2 linked regions of the Sandaracinus amylolyticus genome follow. Each later gene encodes a partner of the first gene's protein in a complex. Links are inferred from orthologs where the notes say so. Each region holds a gene or a part of one and is shown in the gene's direction. Other genes may lie near its edges.

What was found.
Region 2: the proteins of DB32_RS22030 (region 1) and accD are in contact, whole or in part, in a solved structure (PDB 8UXZ), measured with the Escherichia coli proteins. The link is inferred for Sandaracinus amylolyticus from one-to-one orthologs.

The regions. Positions count from the first base shown.
Region 1 is NZ_CP011125.1:5,179,200-5,183,951, reverse strand. The notes cover bases 766-3,637. They hold DB32_RS22030 (acetyl-CoA carboxylase carboxyltransferase subunit alpha), read left to right. Parts: upstream 766-1,654; coding sequence 1,655-2,620; downstream 2,621-3,637. Other genes in these bases: DB32_RS22025 (PrsW family intramembrane metalloprotease), read left to right, coding at 2,620-3,637; DB32_RS22035 (response regulator), read right to left, coding at 766-1,474. In the rest of the region: more of DB32_RS22035, read right to left, coding at 1-765; more of DB32_RS22025, read left to right, coding at 3,638-3,813; DB32_RS22020 (carboxypeptidase-like regulatory domain-containing protein), read left to right, coding at 3,948-4,752. UniProt on the Escherichia coli protein: Component of the acetyl coenzyme A carboxylase (ACC) complex. First, biotin carboxylase catalyzes the carboxylation of biotin on its carrier protein (BCCP) and then the CO(2) group is transferred by the carboxyltransferase to acetyl-CoA to form malonyl-CoA.
Region 2 is NZ_CP011125.1:3,809,047-3,812,895, forward strand. What follows is about bases 941-3,849. They hold accD (acetyl-CoA carboxylase, carboxyltransferase subunit beta), read left to right. Parts: upstream 941-1,929; coding sequence 1,930-2,769; downstream 2,770-3,849. Other genes in these bases: DB32_RS16225 (hypothetical protein), read left to right, coding at 941-1,397; DB32_RS16230 (acyl-CoA thioesterase), read right to left, coding at 1,429-1,863; DB32_RS16240 (bifunctional folylpolyglutamate synthase/dihydrofolate synthase), read left to right, coding at 2,774-3,849. In the rest of the region: peptidoglycan editing factor PgeF, read left to right, coding at 1-344; more of DB32_RS16225, read left to right, coding at 471-940.

The DNA.
Region 1 (4,752 bases):
GATCCTCGTCGCGCGCGTGCGCGGTGAGCGCGATGGCCGGTACCCACTTCGCGCCGAGCCGCGCGCGCACCGCGCGCATCAGCCCGTAACCGTCGAGGTTCGGCATCGAGACGTCCGACACCATCAGGTCGGGCACCGATGTCTCGAGCAACGCGAGCGCCGCGGCCGCCGACGACGCGGTCTGCACCGACGCGCCCGCGCGCTCGAGCGCGACGCGCAGGAGCTCGAGCCCGTCGGGATCGTCGTCGACGACGAGCAGGTGCAGCCCGCGCGCGTCGTCGCGCACCCGCGGTACCTCCGTCGCGTCCGGCCGCTCGTGCATCGTGTGCGCAGGGAGGTGGATCTCGAACGTCGCGCCGTGGCCCGGACCGGCGCTGAACGCCTGCACGCGGCCGCCGTGCAGCTCCGTGAGCTGCCGGACGATCGCGAGCCCGAGGCCGAGCCCGCCCTGCTCGCGCGTCGTCGTCGAGTCCGCCTGGCGGAAGCGATCGAACACGTGCGGCACGAGCGCGGGATCGATCCCGATGCCCTCGTCGCGCACGCGCAGGCAGACGTCGTTGCACTCCTGCGCGAGCGTCACCTCGATGCGACGGCCCGCCGGCGTGAACTTGATCGCGTTCGACACGAGGTTCCACGCGACCTGCTGCACGCGCGCGGGATCGCCCCAGATCATCAGCCCGCGGTCGACGCGCTGCTCGATCACCACGCCCTTCGCCGCGGCCGCGGGACGCAGGCTCTCGATCGCCTGCTCGACCTCGTCGGCGGCGTCGAGCGTCACGCGCTCGAGGCGCAGCTTCCCCGCGATCACGCGCGAGAGATCGAGCAGGTCGTCGACGATGCGCGCCTGCGCGCGCGCGTTGCGCTCGATCGTGTCGAGCGCGCGCTCGGAGCGCGTCGTGTCGAGCGTCCCCGAGCGCAAGAGGCGCGACCATCCGAGGATCGCGTTGAGCGGCGTCCGCAGCTCGTGCGAGACCATCGCGAGGAACACGTCCTTCGCGCGGTTCGCGGCTTCGGCCTCGGCGCGCGCCTCTCGCTCGCGCACGAGCAGCGTGGCGATCTCGCGCTCCGCGCGCTCGGCGCGATCACGCAGCTGCTTCGCGCGCACGAGCGTCGCCACGCGCGCCAACAGCTCGGCCGCGCTCGCCTGCTTGCCGACCCAGTCGTCGGCGCCCGCGGTGAGCGCCTCGAGCATGTCCTGCTCGTCACCGGTCGACGTGAACACGAGGATCGGCAGCCCGAGCGTCGCCTCCTGCGTGCGCAGGAACCGGCACACCTCGATCCCCTGCACGCCGGGCATGTGCCAGTCGAGCACCAGCAGATCGGGCAGCTCGCCCGTGGCCGCGCGCTCCAATACGCCCGCGCCGTCGCTGAAGAGCACGACGTGGTAGGTCGCGGACAACGTGCGTCGAACCGCCTCGGCTTCGATCGTGACGTCCTCGGCGACCCAGACGGTCGGCCGTGCTCCCTCGGTCATGCTCACGTGCGCGGCGTCGTTCTTTCCGACGCGTCGGTGCACCAACGAGCAGACGAGCGCCGATCCCAGTTATCGGCCCAGATTCGGGGACGTCAACATCCTCGCGCGGGCGATGTGCCCGGGGGCACGCACGACGCTTCGCCCCGCGATCCAGGGCTGCTAGCATCGGCGCCTTCCGGCATGGCCCATCTGGATTTCGAGAAGCCCATCGTCGAGCTCGAGGATCGTATCCGTGAGCTCAAGCTCTACGGCGTGCGCGAGCAGGGGTTCGAGTCGGAGCTCCGCAAGCTCGAGGAGCGCGTCACCACGCTGCAGAAGGAGATCTACGACGAGCTCTCCGTCTGGCAGAAGGTCCAGCTCAGCCGACACCCCGATCGCCCGTATTTCCTCGACTATCTCGAGCGCCTCTTCGACGACGTCGTCGAGCTCCACGGCGATCGCGCGTTCTCCGACGATCCGGCGATCGTCTCCGGGTTCGCGCGCCTCGACGGCAAGAGCGTCGCGGTGATCGGCCACCAGAAGGGCCGCACCACGAAGGAGAAGCTGCGCCGCAACTTCGGCATGGCGCACCCCGAGGGTTATCGGAAGGCGATGCGCATCATGGAGATGGCGGATCGCTTCCGCCGCCCGGTGCTCACGTTCATCGACACGCCCGGCGCGTACCCCGGCATCGGCGCGGAGGAGCGCGGGCAGAGCGAGGCGATCGGACAGTCGCTCCTCGTGATGTCGCGCCTCCGCGTGCCGGTGATTGCCACGGTGATCGGCGAGGGCGGATCGGGCGGCGCGCTCGCGCTCGGCGTCGCGAACCGCGTGCTGATGATGCAGTTCGCGACGTATTCCGTGATCACGCCCGAGGGCTGCGCGTCGATCCTCTGGCGCGACGGAACGCGCGCGGCCGAGGCCGCGGTGCAGCTCAAGCTGCTCGCGGGCAACGCGCGCGAGCTCGGGGTCGTCGACGAGGTCGTCACCGAGCCGACCGGCGGCGCCCACCGCGATCCCGACGACGCGGCGCGGCGCCTCGGCGCGTCGCTGCGGCGCCACCTCGCGGAGCTCGGCGCGATGGACGGCGCTGCCCTCGTGGAGCAGCGCTATCGCAAGTTCCGCGCGATGGGCGTGATGCACTCCCTCTCGCCGACGGACAGCTGATGCACCCGCAGCACTCGCCGGCGCCGGTCGCTCCCGGTCACGCGAATCGCTCGCTGCCGAGCACGCACATCGAGGACCCGTACCGCACGCGCAAGATCGTCGGCGGGATCCTGTGGTTGCTCGGGCAGATCGTCGGCTTGGCGCTGCTGGTGATGCTCTTCGTGCTCCTGCCCGCGCTCTCGGCGAACCCCGGGCAGGCGTTCTTCGGCATGGCGGTCGGCGCGTCGCTCGCGTTCCCGGCGATGTGCGTCTACCTGACGTTCCCGCGCCTGCTCGATCGCTACGACCCCGAGCCGTTCTACGCGCTCGCTCTGTGTCTGCTCTGGGGCGCGTGCGCGGCGTGCGGCTTCTCGGCGCTGATCAACTCGGGCGTCGACGCGGCGGTCGCGTCGGTCGCGGGCGCCGAGTGGGGCAACACCGTGGGCGCGGTCGTGTCCGCGCCGCTCGTCGAGGAGTTCTGGAAGGGCATCGCCGTCGTCGGCGTCTTCTACTTCCTGCGCAACGAGTTCGACGGCGTCGTCGACGGGATCATCTACGCGACGTTCACCGCGATCGGCTTCGCCGCGACCGAGAACGTCATCTACTACGCGAACGCGCTGAGCGAGGACCCGCAGGCGCTCGCGTTCACGTTCGTCATCCGCGGCGTGATCGCGCCGTGGGGCCACCCGCTCTACACGTCGATGACGGGCATCGGGCTCGGCATCGCGCGCGAGAGCCACCGCACCTGGGTGAAGCTGCTCGCGCCGCTGATGGGCTACGGCGGCGCCGTGTTCCTCCACGCGCTGTGGAACGGCTCGGCGACGCTCGCCGACGCGATGGGCGCGTCGGGCATCTTCCTGCTGCTCCTGCCGCTCTGGCTCGTCTTCGTCGCGGCGTTCGTGATCATCGTGATGGTCCTCGTGGTGCGGCGCGGTCGGATCATCCGCGAGCACCTGCTCGACGAGGTCGCGCTCGGGCACCTCTCGCAGAAGGAGCTCGACCTCGTGTGCTCCGCGTTCGGCGGGCTCGTCGCGTGGTTCCGCAAGGGCGGCAAGGGCACGGAGTTCGTGCGCGCGGTCGCGCGCCTCGGGCTCTCGAAGTGGCACACCGCGCGCGCGGTCCGCGGTCAGAACAAGACGTTCTCGATGGACTTCATCCTCCCGCTGCGCGCGAAGATCCGCGAGCTGCGCGCGCAGGGCGCCTCGCCCGCCTGACGCGCGAGGTGTGGCGAGCGCGCGCGACGGTCGTGGCGCGCGTGTGACGCCCGATCGAGGACGTGGTCCGCGTACGCGCGAAGGAATCCGCGTCGGCGCGCGGTTCGCAATCGTGCACGCCCAGGGAATTGGTGATGCACAAGGGTGGGGCGCTGGTCGCGGGAACGCTCTCGTTGCTCGTCGCCGCGTGCGGCGACGGCGGCGGGACGACACCGCCAGTCGATGGCTCGGTGCCGCTCGTCGGCGACGACGCGGCGGTGACCACACCGCCACCGCCGCCTCCACCGCCGCCGGGGCCGATCGACTGCGCGGCGGGCGGGGTCGCGTCGTTCTCGGGCACGGTGCAGGCGCTCGCGGATCGCGCGGCGATCGCGGGCGCGCGGGTCTGCGTGCTCGAGCACCCCGAGATCCCGTGCGCGACGACGAACGCCGCGGGCTTCTATCTCCTCGCGTGCGCGCCGATCGGCGACGCGGCGATCTCGTTCGAGGCCGACGGCTTCGCGAGCGGCGTGTGGCTCTGGCGCGGCGTCGCCGGGGACCCGACGGATCTCTCGGTGCTGCTCGCGCGCAACAGCGAGAACACCGGATACCTCTCGCCGACCGGCGTGACGTACCCCGACGGGTCGAGCGCGCTCGTGACGATCGACGCGAACGGCGCCGTCGAGGGCCTGACCGCGCGGCTGCGATCCGGCAGCGGTCACGGCGCGTTCTACAGCGCGGACGACGGAGGCCGGATCGATCCCTCCGCCACGTTTCTCGAGGACGAGAGCGAGCTCGTGTTCTTCGTCGCGCGCCCGTGGGAGGGCTGGAGCGAGCTCGAGATCGAGCTCGTCGCGCCGGGACGCACGTGCTCGCAGACCGACGGCGCATGGCAGGCGCGCGATGGCGCGGTGAACGCGGTGCGGGTGCCGGTGCGGCCGGACACCGAGACCGTGATCT
Region 2 (3,849 bases), 1.4 Mb from region 1 along the record:
GCGTGGTGCCGCGCGGGATCGAAGCGCTCGGTGCGCCGGCGGCGCGGCTGGCGTGCGCGATCGGGCCGTGCATCCGCGTGGCGTCGTTCGAGGTGGGCGAGGACGTCGCGGAGCAGATCCAGGCGGTCGCGCGCGAGGAGGACGTGATCGAACGTGGGTCGGTGAAGCCTCACGTCGATCTCGTGCGAGCAGTGATTGCGCAGCTCGTCGCGATCGGTGTCGGGCGCTCGCGGATCGATGATGTCGGAGGGGATACGTTCACCGACGAGCGCCGGTTTTTTTCGTACAGGCGTGATGGCGCGCGGAGCGGGCGACAGCTGTCGGTGATCGTCGCGCGTGGATGACCGCGGCGCGGGCGCCGAGGTGGCGGGTCCGCCAGGTGCGGCCGTCAGGTTCGCCGACCCACGTTGAGTTTGTTTCGGGAATTCCACGCGCGACCCCCGGCACGCGCGATGCGCTGCACCCCTGGCGTGACCCAACCACGCCTCATCGAGCCCGGCGCCGTGTATCTCGTCACGCGCCGCACGTTGCGCCGCCATCATCTCTTCGCGCCGGATCCGCGCATGACGCGCATCTTCCGCTATGCGCTCGCCGTCGCGGCGCAGCGCACCGGAGTACGCGTCCACGCGTGCGTGCTGATGAGCACGCACGAGCACCTCGTGGTCTCCGATCCCGAAGGCTGCCTCCCGCGATTCATCCACCATTTCCATCGCCACGTCGCGCTCGCGACGAAGGTCCTGCGCAAGTGGGAAGGCGCAGTCTGGGATCACGAGCCGACGAGCGTGGTCGAGCTCCGGACGCCGCACGCCGTCGCCGAGAAGATCGCCTACGCGATCGCGAACCCAGTCGCCGCCGCGCTCGTCTCGCGCGCGAAGGACTGGCCCGGCGTGACGACGCGACCGGACGAGATCGGCACCGCGATCTGGCGCGTCGAGCGGCCCACCGAGTACTTCGGCCGGGACGACGACAGGTGGCCGCCCCACGTCGAGCTTCGGCTCGAGATGCCGCGCGCCGCGCACGATCTCGCGATGCGTGACGACGAGTTCCGCGAGCTCGTCGCGCACGAAGTCGCCACGCTCGAGCGCGCCGCGCGCGCGAGCGTCAGAGAGCTCGGCGGGACCTTCGTCGGCCGCGATCGATGCGCGAAGCTCTCACCGTTCCGCCGCGCGCGCTCGTGGGAGCCGCCGCGCTCGCGGAACCCGACGTTCGCAGTCGGGCGAGGTCATCACGACGCGCGAATCGAGTCCGAGGAGCGCTTGCGCGCATTTCGAAGCGCGTATCGCTCCGCGCTCGACGCGTGGCGCGCGCGACGCCGCGACGTGCCGTTCCCAGCGGGCACGTGGCTCATGCGCGAGCAACACGCGGCGCTGATCGCATCCACGCGCGTGGCGGCTTGAGCGCTCGCGCGCTCTCAGCTCGACGATGCGATCACGTGCCGCGCACCAGGAGGGGCTCGAACGCCGCGCGGAACCGCTCGCTCCAGGGACACGGCTTGAACGTCGTCGGATCCAATCGGACAAGCCGCGTGTGCCCTTCGGCGTGCACGGTCGACCCGTGCACCGCGCGCACTTTCGCGTCGATCACCAGGCTCGACGTGCCGAGCTTCACCGGCTGCAGCTCGACCGTGAGATCCCCCTCACCGCGAACCGGCGCGAGGTACTGGATCTCGTGCGCCGCCACGACGTGGAATTTGTCCGGGTTCTTCGCGAAATCGTCCTCCCAGCGGAACCCCAGCGCCTGGAACAGCTCGCCGCGCGCGCGCTCCATGAAGAGCAGGAAACGCACGTTGTGCAGGATGTTCAGCGCGTCGAGATCGTCGAAGTAGACGCGTTGAGTGGAGCGAAAGGGCGCGCTGATCGGCATGACGCGATGTGTTACGACGCGACGCCTTTCCGAGCGAGCGCCCTCGTGTTATCCCCGCCCCCTCGCATGGCCTGGTTCAGCAAGAACCGCGCGACGATCGACGCCTCGGAGAAGAAGACGATCGGCCGAGGTGTGTTCCGCCGCTGCGAATCGTGCGGCGCGACGCTCAAGGCCGAGGAGTTCACCGAGAACCTCGAGGTCTGCCCGGAGTGCAACCATCACTACCCGATGAGCGCGGAGTCGTGGGTGGAGCTCCTCCTCGACCCGGGTTCGTTCGAAGAGCACGACATCGGCCTCGTCTCCGGCGATCCGCTCGCGTTCAACGACAGCAAGCCGTACCCCGATCGCGTGCGCGCGACCCGCAAGAAGACCGGCGTCGACGACGCGATGATGGTCGGCAGCGGCACGGTCGAAGGGCGCGGCGTCCAGATCGGCGCGTTCGTCTTCCGCTTCATGGGCGGCTCGATGGGCTCGGTCGTCGGCGAGAAGATCGCGCGCATGTTCGAGCGCGCGGCCGAGCGGAAGCAGCCGGCGATCCTGCTCTCGAGCTCGGGCGGCGCGCGCATGCAGGAAGGCGTGCTCTCGCTGATGCAGATGGCGAAGACGGTCTCCGCGCTCGGTCGCGTGCGCGAGGCGGGGATGCCGTTCGTCAGCGTGCTGCTGCATCCGACGACGGGCGGCGTCGCGGCGAGCTTCGCGCTCCTCGGTGACGTGAACATCGCCGAGCCGCGTGCGCTCATCGGCTTCGCCGGCCCGCGCGTGATCGAGAACACGATCCGCCAGAAGCTTCCCGAGGGGTTCCAGCGCTCGGAGTTCCTGCTGGACCACGGGATGATCGACGTGATCGCGCAGCGGCGTGAGATGCGCGCGACGATCGCGCGCGTGCTCGGTCATCTCGTCGGCTGAGCGCGTGACGTACGAAGAGTCGCTGCGCTGGCTGTACGCGCTGCAGCCGCGCGGGATCCGACTGGAGCTCGATCGGATGCGCGCTGCGCTCGCGTTGCGCGGCGATCCGCATCGCGCGCTGCGCGTCGTGCACGTCGCGGGCACGAACGGGAAGGGCAGTGTCTGCGCGATGCTCGAGCGCGTGCTGCGCGCGTCGGGGCTGCGCACCGGGCTCTATACCTCGCCGCATCTGCACTCGTTTCGCGAGCGGATTCGCGTGGATGGGGAGCCCGTGTCGAGGGACGAGGTCGTGCGTCGGGCCTCCGAAATTCGAACCACGGTCGAAGCTCCGGACGCACCGCAGCTGACTTTTTTCGAGGTCACCACGCTGATCGCCCTCGAGGCGTTCCGCGAAGCCCGTTGCGACGTCGTCGTGCTCGAGGTCGGCCTCGGCGGACGTCTCGACGCGACGAACGTCATCGACGTGCCTCTCGCGACCGCGATCACCTCGATCGCGCTCGATCACCAGCAGTACCTCGGGTCGACGATCACCGAGATCGCGCGCGAGAAAGCCGGCATCGCGAAGCCCCGCGTGCCGCTCGTCCTCGGCCGCGTCGACGACGAAGCGCGCCGCGCGATCGAGGCCCACGCAACGAACGTGGGTGCCCCGATCGTACCCGCCGCGCGCGTCGACGACGCGCATCCCACGCCGCTCGCAGGTGCGTTCCAGCGCGACAACGTCGCCGTCGTCCTCGCGCTCGTCGACGTGTTGCGCGCGCGAGGCATCTCCATCGACCCCGTCGCCGTCCACGATGGCCTCCGCGCGACGCGCTGGCCCGGTCGCCTCGAGACGCTCGATGGATCGCCCGCCGTGATCGTCGACGCCGCGCACAACCCGCATGGATGCCGCGCGCTCGCCGCGCATCTCGCGTCGCTGCCGCGCACCGGCCCGCGTGTTCTCGTCTTCGGCGCGATGGCGGACAAGCCGTGGCGCGAGATGCTCGACATCCTTCGCCCGCAGGTCGACAAGTTCGTCGCCGTCGCCCCCGACATGCCGCGCGCAGAGCGCGCCGACGCGATCGCGAGCCACGCGCGCGCCGA